One region of the Agarivorans gilvus genome, then DNA from elsewhere that is predicted to be linked to it. Evidence: predicted binding sites of a transcription regulator. Region 1 holds the regulator's gene; the other holds the start of a gene.

Evidence for each region. Region 1 encodes sigma-54, which starts transcription at its own class of promoters, with help from an activator protein. Its sites were predicted from a motif close to GTTGGCACGNNNNTNGNNT; they were not measured.
Region 2: the regulator sigma-54 is predicted to act here: its motif matches at 4,666-4,684, upstream of AR383_RS20320 (nidogen-like domain-containing protein).

What each region holds. Positions count from the first base shown of each region.
Region 1 covers NZ_CP013021.1:1,926,557-1,932,447, forward strand. Annotated here, with positions in the region: gene lptA (lipopolysaccharide transport periplasmic protein LptA) at 1-308, shown strand, start outside; gene lptB (LPS export ABC transporter ATP-binding protein) at 311-1,036, shown strand; gene AR383_RS09025 (RNA polymerase factor sigma-54) at 1,092-2,594, shown strand; gene hpf (ribosome hibernation promoting factor) at 2,619-2,906, shown strand; gene ptsN (PTS IIA-like nitrogen regulatory protein PtsN) at 2,915-3,358, shown strand; gene rapZ (RNase adapter RapZ) at 3,385-4,242, shown strand; gene AR383_RS09045 (HPr family phosphocarrier protein) at 4,229-4,498, shown strand; gene mgtE (magnesium transporter) at 4,567-5,891, shown strand, end outside.
Region 2 covers NZ_CP013021.1:4,253,359-4,259,249, forward strand. Annotated here, with positions in the region: gene AR383_RS20295 (NAD(P)-dependent oxidoreductase) at 1-239, opposite strand, end outside; gene AR383_RS20300 (pyrimidine dimer DNA glycosylase/endonuclease V) at 437-898, shown strand; gene AR383_RS20305 (winged helix-turn-helix transcriptional regulator) at 924-1,304, opposite strand; gene AR383_RS20310 (alkene reductase) at 1,570-2,655, shown strand; gene AR383_RS20315 (invasion associated locus B family protein) at 2,820-3,278, opposite strand; gene AR383_RS20320 (nidogen-like domain-containing protein) at 3,347-4,588, opposite strand; gene AR383_RS20330 (ureidoglycolate lyase) at 5,012-5,500, opposite strand; gene alc (allantoicase) at 5,513-5,891, opposite strand, start outside.

The sequences.
Region 1 (5,891 bases):
GTAGTGAAGAGAAAGGCAGCGAAGTGATGATCGCCAAAGGGCAGCCCGCTACCTTCTACCAAATGCTCGACAGCGGTAAGCCGATTGAAGCCGAAGCCAACGAGGTTCGTTACGACCTTAAAACGCAAACCTTAACACTGAGCAACAACGCTCAACTCAAACAAGAAGAGAGCTTAGTTAAAGGCAGCATGATCAAATACAGCATCGATAAACAAGAAATGGTGGCACAGGGTGATGAAAACAGTCGCGTCACCACCATTTTCTTACCGCAACAACTCAACGAAATTGCGCCACAGGAACAACAGTAACGATGAGTACATTGATTGCTGAAAACCTAGCCAAAAGCTACAAGGGTCGCAAGGTAGTAAAAGACGTAAGTCTCAACGTTGAAACCGGTAAAATTGTTGGTTTGCTCGGCCCCAATGGTGCAGGTAAGACCACTACCTTTTACATGGTCGTGGGCTTGGTTCCCCGAGATCATGGCCGGATTTTAATCGATGATGATGACTTATCCAGCACCGCCATGCACAGCCGTGCCCGAAAAGGGATTGGCTACCTGCCTCAAGAAGCCTCCATATTTAGACGTTTGTCTGTGGAAAAAAATATACTCGCGGTCTTAGAAACTCGTAAAGATCTCGATAAACAACAACAGCAAGTGGCCTTGGACGACCTGTTAGAGGAATTCCATATTGGTCACATTCGAAAAAATCTTGGCATGAGCCTGTCTGGTGGGGAACGCCGCCGGGTTGAAATTGCTCGTGCTCTAGCCGCCGCTCCAAAGTTTATTTTGCTTGACGAACCCTTTGCTGGCGTGGATCCTATTTCTGTTATCGATATAAAAAAGATTATTGAACACCTGCGTGATCGTGGTCTTGGAGTATTGATCACCGATCACAATGTGAGAGAAACTCTCGATGTTTGTGAACATGCCTATATCGTTAGCCAAGGCGAATTGATAGCCTCGGGGAAACCTGAAGAAATACTTGAAAATGAACACGTGAAACGAGTTTATCTCGGTGAACAATTCAAGCTATAGTTAAAGTGCAAGTAAAAAAACACAATACAATAAGAAGAAGGAACAGCGGCAGTTAATGAAAGCATCTTTGCAGTTGCGTCTTGGTCAGCAATTGACCATGACCCCTCAGTTACAACAGGCGATTCGCTTACTCCAGCTTTCAACACTGGATTTGCAGCAAGAAATTCAGGAGGCGCTGGAAAGCAACCCCCTGCTCGAAGCGGATGAGTCACACGCCAGTGACAACGATGCTAATGAAGCTCAATCCCTTAATGACAAAACTAATGATAACAGTGTAAACAACGAAGTGGATAATAGCCAGTTAGAAGCAGGCGATGCGATTAACCAAGACACTGTTTCTGATGACTTACCCGTTGATTCCACATGGGACGATATTTACAGTGCCAGTTCAGGGCCATCCAGCTCAGGCAGTAGCGGTGTGAGTGAAGACAGCGATATGCTGTTTCAAGGTGAAACCGTAGAATCCTTGCAAGACCACTTAATATGGCAGATGCAACTCACCCCATTTAGTGAGGTTGACCAAGCGATTGCGCTAGCCATTATTGATGCGATTGATGAATCCGGCTACCTAACCCAAGATTGTGAACAATTGTTGGAAGGCTTACGTGCCAGTGAAACTAACGATTTAGACGTCGAGCTTGATGAAATTGAAGCGGTATTAAAACGTGTTCAACACTTCGACCCTGTAGGCATTGGCGCTCGCTCTCTTCAAGAGTGCTTAATGATTCAATTAGGCCGCTTTGCCGAAGATACCCCTTGGCTAAAAGAAGCCAAAGACATCGTAACCAATCATATTGATGTCTTGGCTAATCGCGACTTTCGTTTATTGTCGCGTAAAACCAAATTGAAAGAAGATCAATTACGCGAAGTAATGCGTTTGATTCATACTCTAGAACCACGCCCAGGTAATGCGGTTGAACCCAACCAAGCACAATATGTGATTCCGGATGTATCAGTGATTAAGCGCCAAGGGCGATGGGTAGTTGAACTAAATCCTGATGCGATGCCTAAATTACGCGTCAATTCTCACTACGCCTCGCTCAGTAAAACCTCAACCAACGCCAACGATACTCAATTTATTCGCAGCCATTTGCAAGAAGCCAAATGGTTTATCAAAAGCATTGAGAGCCGTAACGAAACCTTATTAAAAGTATCCAACTGCATTGTTCATCACCAACAAGCCTTTTTTGAGTACGGCGAAGAAGCAATGAAACCAATGGTATTGAACGATGTCGCAGAAGCTGTAGAAATGCATGAATCTACGATTTCTCGGGTTACCACTCAGAAATTTATGCATACGCCTCGTGGTATTTTTGAATTGAAATACTTCTTTTCTAGCCACGTCACCACTGATGGCGGCGGCGAATGCTCTTCTACCGCAATTAGGGCACTAATTAAAAAACTGGTAGCTGCCGAAAACAGCAACAAACCGCTTAGCGACAGCAAAATTGCTGATATTTTGGCAGATCAGGGGATCAAGGTGGCAAGACGTACCATTGCTAAATACCGAGAGTCGTTAGCAATTCCACCTTCTAACCAACGAAAAAGCCTTATCTAAGGCCAATAACAGGGGACGAAATCTATGCAAATTAATCTTACCGGACACCACGTAGAAATAACTGAGTCTTTAAAAGAGTATGTCCACACTAAATTTGCCAAACTAACCCGACGATTCGAACAAATAAACAATGTTCATGTCATCTTAAATGTGGAGAAACTGAATCAGATTGCTGAAGCCACCCTGCATTTAAATGGTGGAGAAGTGTTTGCCACTTCAGAACACACCGACATGTACGCCGCCATTGATAGCCTGATCGACAAACTTGATCGCCAGGTTATCAAACACAAAGAAAAACTCACTAAACACTAGTCACCCTAATGCAACTAAATAAAGTACTAAATTTGAACTGCACGCAACGTGCAGTTCAATGTTCCTCAAAAAAACGCGCCCTTGAAATCATTAGCGAACTGGCAGCCAGTCAATTAGACATGACTGCTCAGAGTATTTTTGAGAGCTTGTTAAACAGAGAAAAAATGGGCAGCACCGGTATTGGCCAAGGTATTGCGATTCCCCATGGGCGAATTGCTAGTGAACACCAAGCCACTGCGGTTTTCTTACGCTGCGATCCTGCAATCAGCTTTGACTCCATCGATAATCAACCCGTCGATTTAATCTTCGCCTTATTGGTTCCCGAAGACCAGTGTCAGCAACACCTCAACACCCTGTCTCAAGTTGCTGAAAAACTTAACGATAAACAAATATGTAAACAACTTCGCTGCGCACAAAGTGATGACGAGCTATACAACATCATGGTAGCCTAATACTCTAAGCTTAATTAGGGGCCCTCATGGAACTGATCATCGTTAGTGGACGCTCCGGTTCAGGAAAAACTGTTGCCTTAAGAGTGTTAGAAGATCTCGGATATTATTGCGTCGACAACCTTCCAGTATTGTTGTGGCAGTCGTTGATCGACAATTTAAAACAAAAATATTCGAAGGTTGCTATTAGCATCGATATTCGCAACCTGCCTGACGAGCCCTCACCTATCGCTCAGGCGATCAAAAATGCTGGTCCCGACATTAACTTACTGAGTATCTTTTTAGATGCCAAAGATGAGGCTCTGATTCGTCGTTACAGCGAGACCCGACGAGTGCATCCTTTAAGCCAGAACGGCGTATCATTGGCAGAAGCCATTGAATCTGAAACCGCACTGCTTGAGCCCATCTCAAGCAATGCCGATTTACGAGTCGACACTTCGCGGCTATCAGTTCACGAGCTGAGTAGCCTTATCCGCTCGCGAGTTACCGGCGATAAACAGCAGCAGCTAATTATGGTATTTGAATCCTTTGGTTTCAAAAATGGAGTGCCTAGCGATGCTGATTACATGTTTGACGCGCGTTTTTTGCCTAACCCACATTGGCAAGAACAACTCCGTCCGCTCACCGGTTTAGATCAGGCGGTTAAAGACTATCTGGCGGCACAACCTTTGGTCAGTGAATATATTGAACAAATTAGTCAGTTGCTCGATGCTTGGTTGCCTCATTTAGAAGCTAATAATCGCGCCTATCTAACCGTTGCCATTGGTTGTACTGGCGGACAACATCGCAGTGTTTATGTGGCAGAAAAACTCGCCGAACACTTTAGCTCCAAAAGAAAAGTACAACGTCGTCATCGCACTTTGGAACATCGCCTTGAAGCTCACTAGACAAGTTACCGTAAAGAACAAATTGGGTTTACATGCGCGCCCTGCCACCAAATTGGTGGAGTTAGCCCAGCAGTTTAGCGCAGAATTAAGTATCATGGATGGGGATAAAGTCGCCTCGGCTGCCAGCGTATTGGGCTTGATGGTATTAGCCAGTGCTCAGGGTAGTACACTCACGCTGATTGCCGAAGGAGACGATGCTGAAGCCGCCTTAGATGCGGTGCAAGCCTTAGTTGAAGCCAACTTCGACGAAGAATAAACCAATTGCAATAAACCCAAGCTACACTTAGCAAGCAAAGCTTGCTACCGCATATATAGGGATTCGCTATGCTAGAAGAGATGGAGTTAAACCCTAACCAACATAAACGCCTACAGGAGCTTCAGCAAGCCCTAGACAGCGGTATGTTCGTGTATGTTAGGCGAATACTTCATCAAATGCCGGCCTGTGATGTTGCCCTCTTATTAGAATCTAGTCCCCCAGCGGGGCGTAAAGTACTCTGGCAACTCACCGATCCTGAACAACACGGTGAAATCCTCGAAGAGCTTAACGAAGACGTGATGGAAGGGGTATTGCAGCTAATGGCCCCAGAAAGCCTAGCCGCCGCCACCGAAAACATGGACACCGATGACATTGCCTACGTATTACGTAGCCTGCCAGACAGTGTTTATCGTGAAGTATTAGAAGCGATGGATAGCCAAGACCGCCATCGTGTAGAAGCCGCCTTAGCCTACCCCGAAGATACTGCCGGCAGTATCATGAATACCGACACCATCACCCTAAGGGCCGATGTAAGCATCGACGTGGTATTGCGTTATTTACGTTTACGAGGTGAACTACCTGAAGCCACCGATGCCTTATATGTGGTAGACGAAGACGACTTATTGCTAGGTGACATTCCGCTTTCCACTTTGCTTACTGTTAACCCCAACGTAACCGTTCGCGAAGTGATGGACAGTAGTGCTGAAAGCATTGACGTGGCCATGGCCGAAGATGATGTGGCTTCACTCTTTGAGCGCCACGACTGGATTTCTGCCCCAGTAGTTGACCAACAAGGTCGCTTATTAGGCCGAATCACCATTGATGACGTGGTTGATATTATTCGTGAACACGCAGAGCACAGCATGATGGGTATGGCTGGTATGGATGATGACGAAGATACCTTTGCGCCAGTCATTAAAAGTACTCAGCGGCGCACCTTCTGGCTAGGCATCAACCTCTGTGCAGCCCTCATCGCGGCCTCAATTAGCAATATGTTCGAATCCACCCTAGAGCAGTTAGCGACCTTAGCGATTTTAATGACCATTGTACCCAGCATGGGAGGCATAGCCGGCAACCAAACTCTTGCTTTGGTGATCCGCGGTTTAGCGGTGGGTCATATTGGCGAAGGCAACTCACGCTGGCTAATTGGTAAAGAAGCGGCCATTGGTATGTTAAACGGCATGATTTGGGCCAGCGTCATTGCTTTAGTGGTGACTTTTTGGAAAGGCGATTGGACACTCGGAGTGATAATTGCTGGAGCCATGTTTATCAACATGTCGCTGGCAGGTTTGGCCGGTGCCAGCATTCCCCTGCTAATGAAAAAGTTTAACATCGACCCGGCACTCGCTGGCGGGATGGCTCTCACCACCGTTACAGATGTAATGGGACTATT
Region 2 (5,891 bases), 2.1 Mb from region 1:
TAAACTTGTTTTAAGTCTTGATCGTTGCCCACACAACTCAGTATCACTTGAGCCTGAGCTGCCGCTTCTGCTGGTGTGGCAGCGCTGCTCCCGGCATATTGCTGCAACCAGCGGTCGGCTACGGCTTGGGTACGGTTATATACCACCACTTGGTAACCCTGTTGGCTTAAGTGTCCCGCCATTGGAAAGCCCATGGTGCCTAAGCCTATGAATGCGACCACCGGAGATGTTGAAGCCATGCTGAATGTCCTTGTTATTTTGAGACGGCAATCTTGCCTGATTAGTTTTTTGATAGTTGCACCTAACTGGCTCTATTTCAACACCTTGACCTAATCCTCCACGGTTTTTCGAGTACCGTTCATCGATATGCCTTTTGCTTACGTATTTATGCACAGTGGTTTACCCAATAACTGAACAGCATGGAAACAAGCTCTAAATGAATATCTTTGTATTAGATGAAAATATTGAACGTTGCGCCCACTATCACTGTGATCAACATGTGGTAAAGATGATCCTAGAGAGCGTACAAATGCTATGCACTGCGCTGAACAAAAAGGGTTTTGTTACCCCTTACAAATCTACGCACTTAAAGCATCCTTGTGTGCTGTGGGTAGAGCAGTCCTATGATAATTTTTTATGGTTGCAGCAATTGTGTGTGGCGCTAAATCAGGAATACCGTTACCGCTATGCCAAGCCGAGCGACCATAAGTCGATGGCGGTATTAGCGCAATTGGCGGGCATGCAGTATCCGGCGCTTGGCTTAACTGAATTTGCCCAAGCCATGCCCGAACAATACAAACAGCCTGGGCAGGCGGTACAGGCCTATCGTGATTTTTACCGAGGCGAGAAAATGGCCTTTGCTCGTTGGACTAAACGGCCCATGCCCGAGTGGCTGTAAGCGCTAAACTCGAGCGTTGTTATGCTTACTTACTGGTGTGGCCGTGGGCGACTCGGTATTCTCCACCCCAGGCGCAGAGTAGATCTAAGGCTGGGTTTAAGCGCTCGGCCAGTTCGGTCGGAGTGTACTCCACTCTGGGAGGAACTTCGGCGTAGACGGTGCGCTCAATCAACTTGTCTTTTTCTAAATCACGCAGTTGTTGGGTGAGGGTTTTTTGGGTGATTTTGGGGATCAAGCGTTTTAACTCACCAAAACGCAGGGTTTTACCGCGCAGCTGATACAAGATAATCACCTTCCATTTACCCCCAATCACTTCAATGGCGGTGGAGACAGGGCAGTCTTGATTAATCGGTTTAGTAGAAAATTCACAATTATTTTCTAGGCTTGAAGCCGCTAAATTCGCCATTAGGCACCTCTGGGAAACTAAATATCTCGATAGTGCCGTACTTGTAGTTAGGCAGCTGCATACTTATAGTTTACAAAAGATACTATGTTTCATTTGGATACAAAAGTTAAATTTCAATCATGCTGGCTTTTATCGGCGCCTCGGTACTATTTGAGTGATGTGGTGAAGTGCTGCTGTTTGATTGAGCTCATTTAATTTTTTACTACTTAATAGAGCGATTAAGCCGCTTGGGCTGAGTCGTGATAAATCAAGAGGGGATAAATACATGTCGTTAGCTAACTTGTTTTCGCCGATCAACTTAGGTGATATTGCTTTACAACATCGAGTGGTAATGGCGCCTTTAACGCGCTCTCGTGCGGCCCAACCCGGCGACATTCCGCAGGACTTAAACGTAGAATATTATCAGCAGCGTGCCAGTGCGGGTTTGATTATTACCGAAGCGACCCAAATTTCTCCCCAAGCTAAGGGCTATGCCTATACGCCGGGCATTTACAGCGAACAGCAGTTAGCTGGCTGGAAAGCGGTTACTGAGGCGGTGCATGCCAAAGGCGGTAAAATAGTGGCGCAGCTGTGGCATGTTGGACGTATTTCTCATCGTGAAGTACAACAAAACGGTGAATTGCCAGTAGCTCCTTCGGCCATCGCTCCCGAAGGGCAAGCCTTTACCGAGAAAGGCTTTTTAGACTTTGAAACGCCGCGAGCTTTAACTATCGAAGAAATCCCACAAGTTGTTGAGCAATACCGCCAAGCGGCCAAAAATGCCAAATTGGCGGGGTTTGATGGGGTAGAAGTGCATGCTGCCAACGGTTACTTGCTCGACCAATTTTTAAAAGATGGTAGCAACCAGCGTGACGATAGCTACGGTGGCTCCATTGAAAATCGCGCCCGTTTAACCCTAGAAGTGACCGCCGCCGTAGCTGAAGAGTTAGGTAGCGGCCGAGTAGGGATCCGCATTTCGCCTACCGGCACCTTTAACTCCATGTCGGAGAGTAATCCTCAAGCATTATTCAATTACTTGGCCGATAAGTTGAGCGAAATGAACTTGGCTTACCTTCACGTAGTGGAAAACTTTGGTGGTGCTCCAGCCCGCGAAGATTTTAGTTTTGCCGAGCTTCGTCGTCATTATAAAGGCGTTTACATGGCGAACGGTGGTTATAGTGCAGCAACAGCCGAGCAGGCTATCGCCGAAGGTAAAGCCGACGTGGTGTCATTTGGTTCGGCCTTTATCGCCAACCCAGATTTACCTGAACGCTTTAAACAAGGGGCGGCTTTAAACGAGCTTGATCAGAATACCCTGTATGGCGGTGGTGCACAGGGTTATACCGACTATCCCAGTTTGGCTGCCGAATAAAGTTAAGTTTTATCTTTTTACCTCAGATGTAAAAAGGTAAGTGTGCCTATCACATTCCCTGTGATGTTTGGCCTCGCATGCGAGGCCTTTTTTATGCCTAATAGCGGCTTAATGCCTTAAATCAAGCCCTTTCTATAAGCCTTAATGCTGCTGGCTGTTCGCTGTTACTGAATAGACTGATAAGCCTGTTTAAAGCCATTTAATATCACAGGGAAGGCATTTTGCTGCTGGCTGTTTTTAAGTATATAAGCCACCGACATGAGTTTACGGTTCTGTAAATCGTCGATCAGCTGTTGGTCTGCCACTATGTTCACTTCACAGACTTTACCGTCACAGTTGGTAATCGGTAAATGCAGCGCGGCTTGTTGGTCAAATTTTAGGCCTAGGCCCATTTTGGGGTCGGCTTGCGGGGTGATTCTTATTTTTAAAATTGGCTGGCTAGGGTGATTAAAAAAGCTCACTCCAGCCACGACATCGGCGGCATCGCCTTGTTGCTTCATCACCATTTGTGAAATCACACAAGGTTTTCCATTGGGACACTTTACTGTCCAAGCTTGGTAATCTTGGGCCCAGCTGGAAAAACAAAACAATAGTGAGCTGAGCGACAGTAGTATTTTTTTCATGGCTTTTCCGTAGCAAACTTAGCTAACAACGAGGGAGCTTGCGCTCCCTTATATTAGGGTATCCGGCCTTAGGCTGGCAATAGGCCTAGGGCTAGGCTTTTTTGACGCTTGCGCGAGGCAAACACTAAGCCTAAGGCTATCAATACCATCAGCCAAGTACTCGGTTCTGGTACTTGAGGGTTGGGGCCGGGGACAAACTCAACAATGGGAATTTGTCGCAGCGAAACCTCTCCACTGTCAACGAAGCTCAGCCCAGTAACAAAGACACTGGTGTCGGTGGGATCCACTTCGTTGCTGGTTTCAATGCCGGTGACGCGGAATCTGTCTACACCGTCGATGCCAAAGTCATAGCTAATGCCTGCGGCGATTTCGGCTACTTGCACCCAATTTAGGCCGTCCCATAACCAAATGAAGAACATGTCATCATCAAAGCCAACTGGTAGCGTGACGGTGCGAATGTTGGGACCTTGGTCAACAATGTAGTCGTAACCTACCGCTACATCGGGGTCGATGAAGATGGTTTCGTTAAGGTCTACGTTGAACTCAAAGGCCCAGCCGCCTTCTACCACGACCGGCATCAGTGGGTTTTCTGGGGTCGCGCCAGGTAAGGCGCCTTCACGAATGGCGAAACGCCAAACGCCATCTTCACCGGTATTAGAGCTGGAAACCAGATTTAACACCTCTTCACTGAAAGAGCCTGGAAGAGCGAAGTAGTTTTCACCGTCACCAGCATCATAGCCCGCTTGGGCAGGGGTGCCGCCTAAGCCGTTAACGCCATCGGAAGCATCACCGGTGGTCCACTCCAATTTGTCGTAACGAAACTCCACGTCAAAGTTGCCTGCACCGGTGTCGGAGCGATCGATTAGCACTGCTTGAAAGGTATTAGATTTACTATTGTCTTCATCGTAAAACCCAACGTTGTTCCAAGTTACTGCAACTACGCCTTCAGAGGGGCTTCCCACGTAGACTTCACCACAGTCGGCGCAGGAGGTATCTACATCTGCCCAGTAAGGAGCAATAATAGGTTGGTCTGTCACCGGGAAGGCGGTCGGTGTGTATTCATCTAATGCGGATTCAAAGGTGAGGTTGCCGTTGTTGTTAATAAAGAATTGATTATAGCTATTACCAAAATAGTTAATCTCGAAGGGGAGATCGAGTTGATTGGTGGAGCCATCATCGTTGCGTGGCATCGCAAGCTCGCCATAGCCAGCATCACCACCAAAACCACTGAGCATCACGCTCGCCTGAACAGTGGCACTAGCACAGAGCAAACCTGCTGTGGTTAATAAAGCCAAAGTTGTTTTTTGCACGGTTCTATTCCTTAAGTTTTGTGACAAAAAGTTTAGTTAAGTCAGTCTGTTATACCTAGTTATTATGTGGGCCGTATAAGCATGAACTGGGCCTACAAAGTAAATTTTTGAGTTATCAGTTAGTTATAAATTTGGAACTCGCCTAAATAAACTAGATTGTAAAAATACCTGACACACCCTGCTTGTTTTTTAGTTAGTTTTTGTAAGCTTAATGATAATCTTTTTTATTTTTATCAATTGCTTGGATGGGTTAGCGCTAAGCTGGAGCGCTTGGTTAGCAATGAGTGTTGGCTTGAACTTGAAGCTATGAATAGAGGTTTGCGGTAATTCAGTTTGAGAGAGTGAGGTGTAAGGTTTGCGCCCTTGCATTCGCCTCGGTTTGAGTAGGCGAGTTGCGGGCAACTCGCTCTGGGCATCAGTACGTTAAAACTCAAGTAAAATGCTTTGGTTTAAATCCTGCTCTATGCAGTTGGCTTCTTCGCCAGCCCTGTCCACAATCAGAAAGTCACTGCTGGCTTCTAGGCTAATCAAGGGATGATGCCATACGCCAGAGTGGTAGTTCACCCCTTGCTGGCCAGTGGCCAAAAAGGCTTGTATTTGCTGTGGTTGCAGTTCGCCCTTGGGGGCTACCACTACCACATAAGGATGCCCAGACAGCGGCATAAACAGTTGGCTGCCATAGGGATGATGCTCCATCATTGTAATTTCTAGCGGCAAAGTAAAAGCTTGGCCGCGAAAGATAGACACAATCGGCTTGGCATTACTGCCACTAAACTGTAACGCGGCCAAATCATGGAAACGGGTAGTGGTACCGTTGTTAATGGGAAAATGCGTAGCACCTTCTGTTTCCACAACGTCGCCAAAGGGCTTGAATGCCTCACGAGTCAGCGGCTGTAATGCAAGTTTCATCATAGTGGGTACTTCCTATTGGTCTACTTTACCCCATAGGCGAACGCGACTAAGTCCACCGTCTGGGAAAATATTGATACGAATATGGCTGATCTTGCCCAGAGAATTTAACTGTGCAAAGTGGTGGTTATTATCGGCACTTAAGGACTGTGGTGGCAATAGTTCTTCCCAGAACATGCTTTGGCTGATTAGGCTTAGGTCATTGGGGTCGCTAATGTAAGCCGCTTGAATCGACATTTTATCGGGGTAGTTACCTTTAAAGTAGCTGGTAGCAACATCTACGCTGTCAACGCTGCCGGGTTGGCCTAGGGCAATAATACACCAGTCGTTACCGGGTTCACGGCGGCGGCGGGTTTCCCAACCATCACCCATGTTTACACCATCGCCAGGGGCC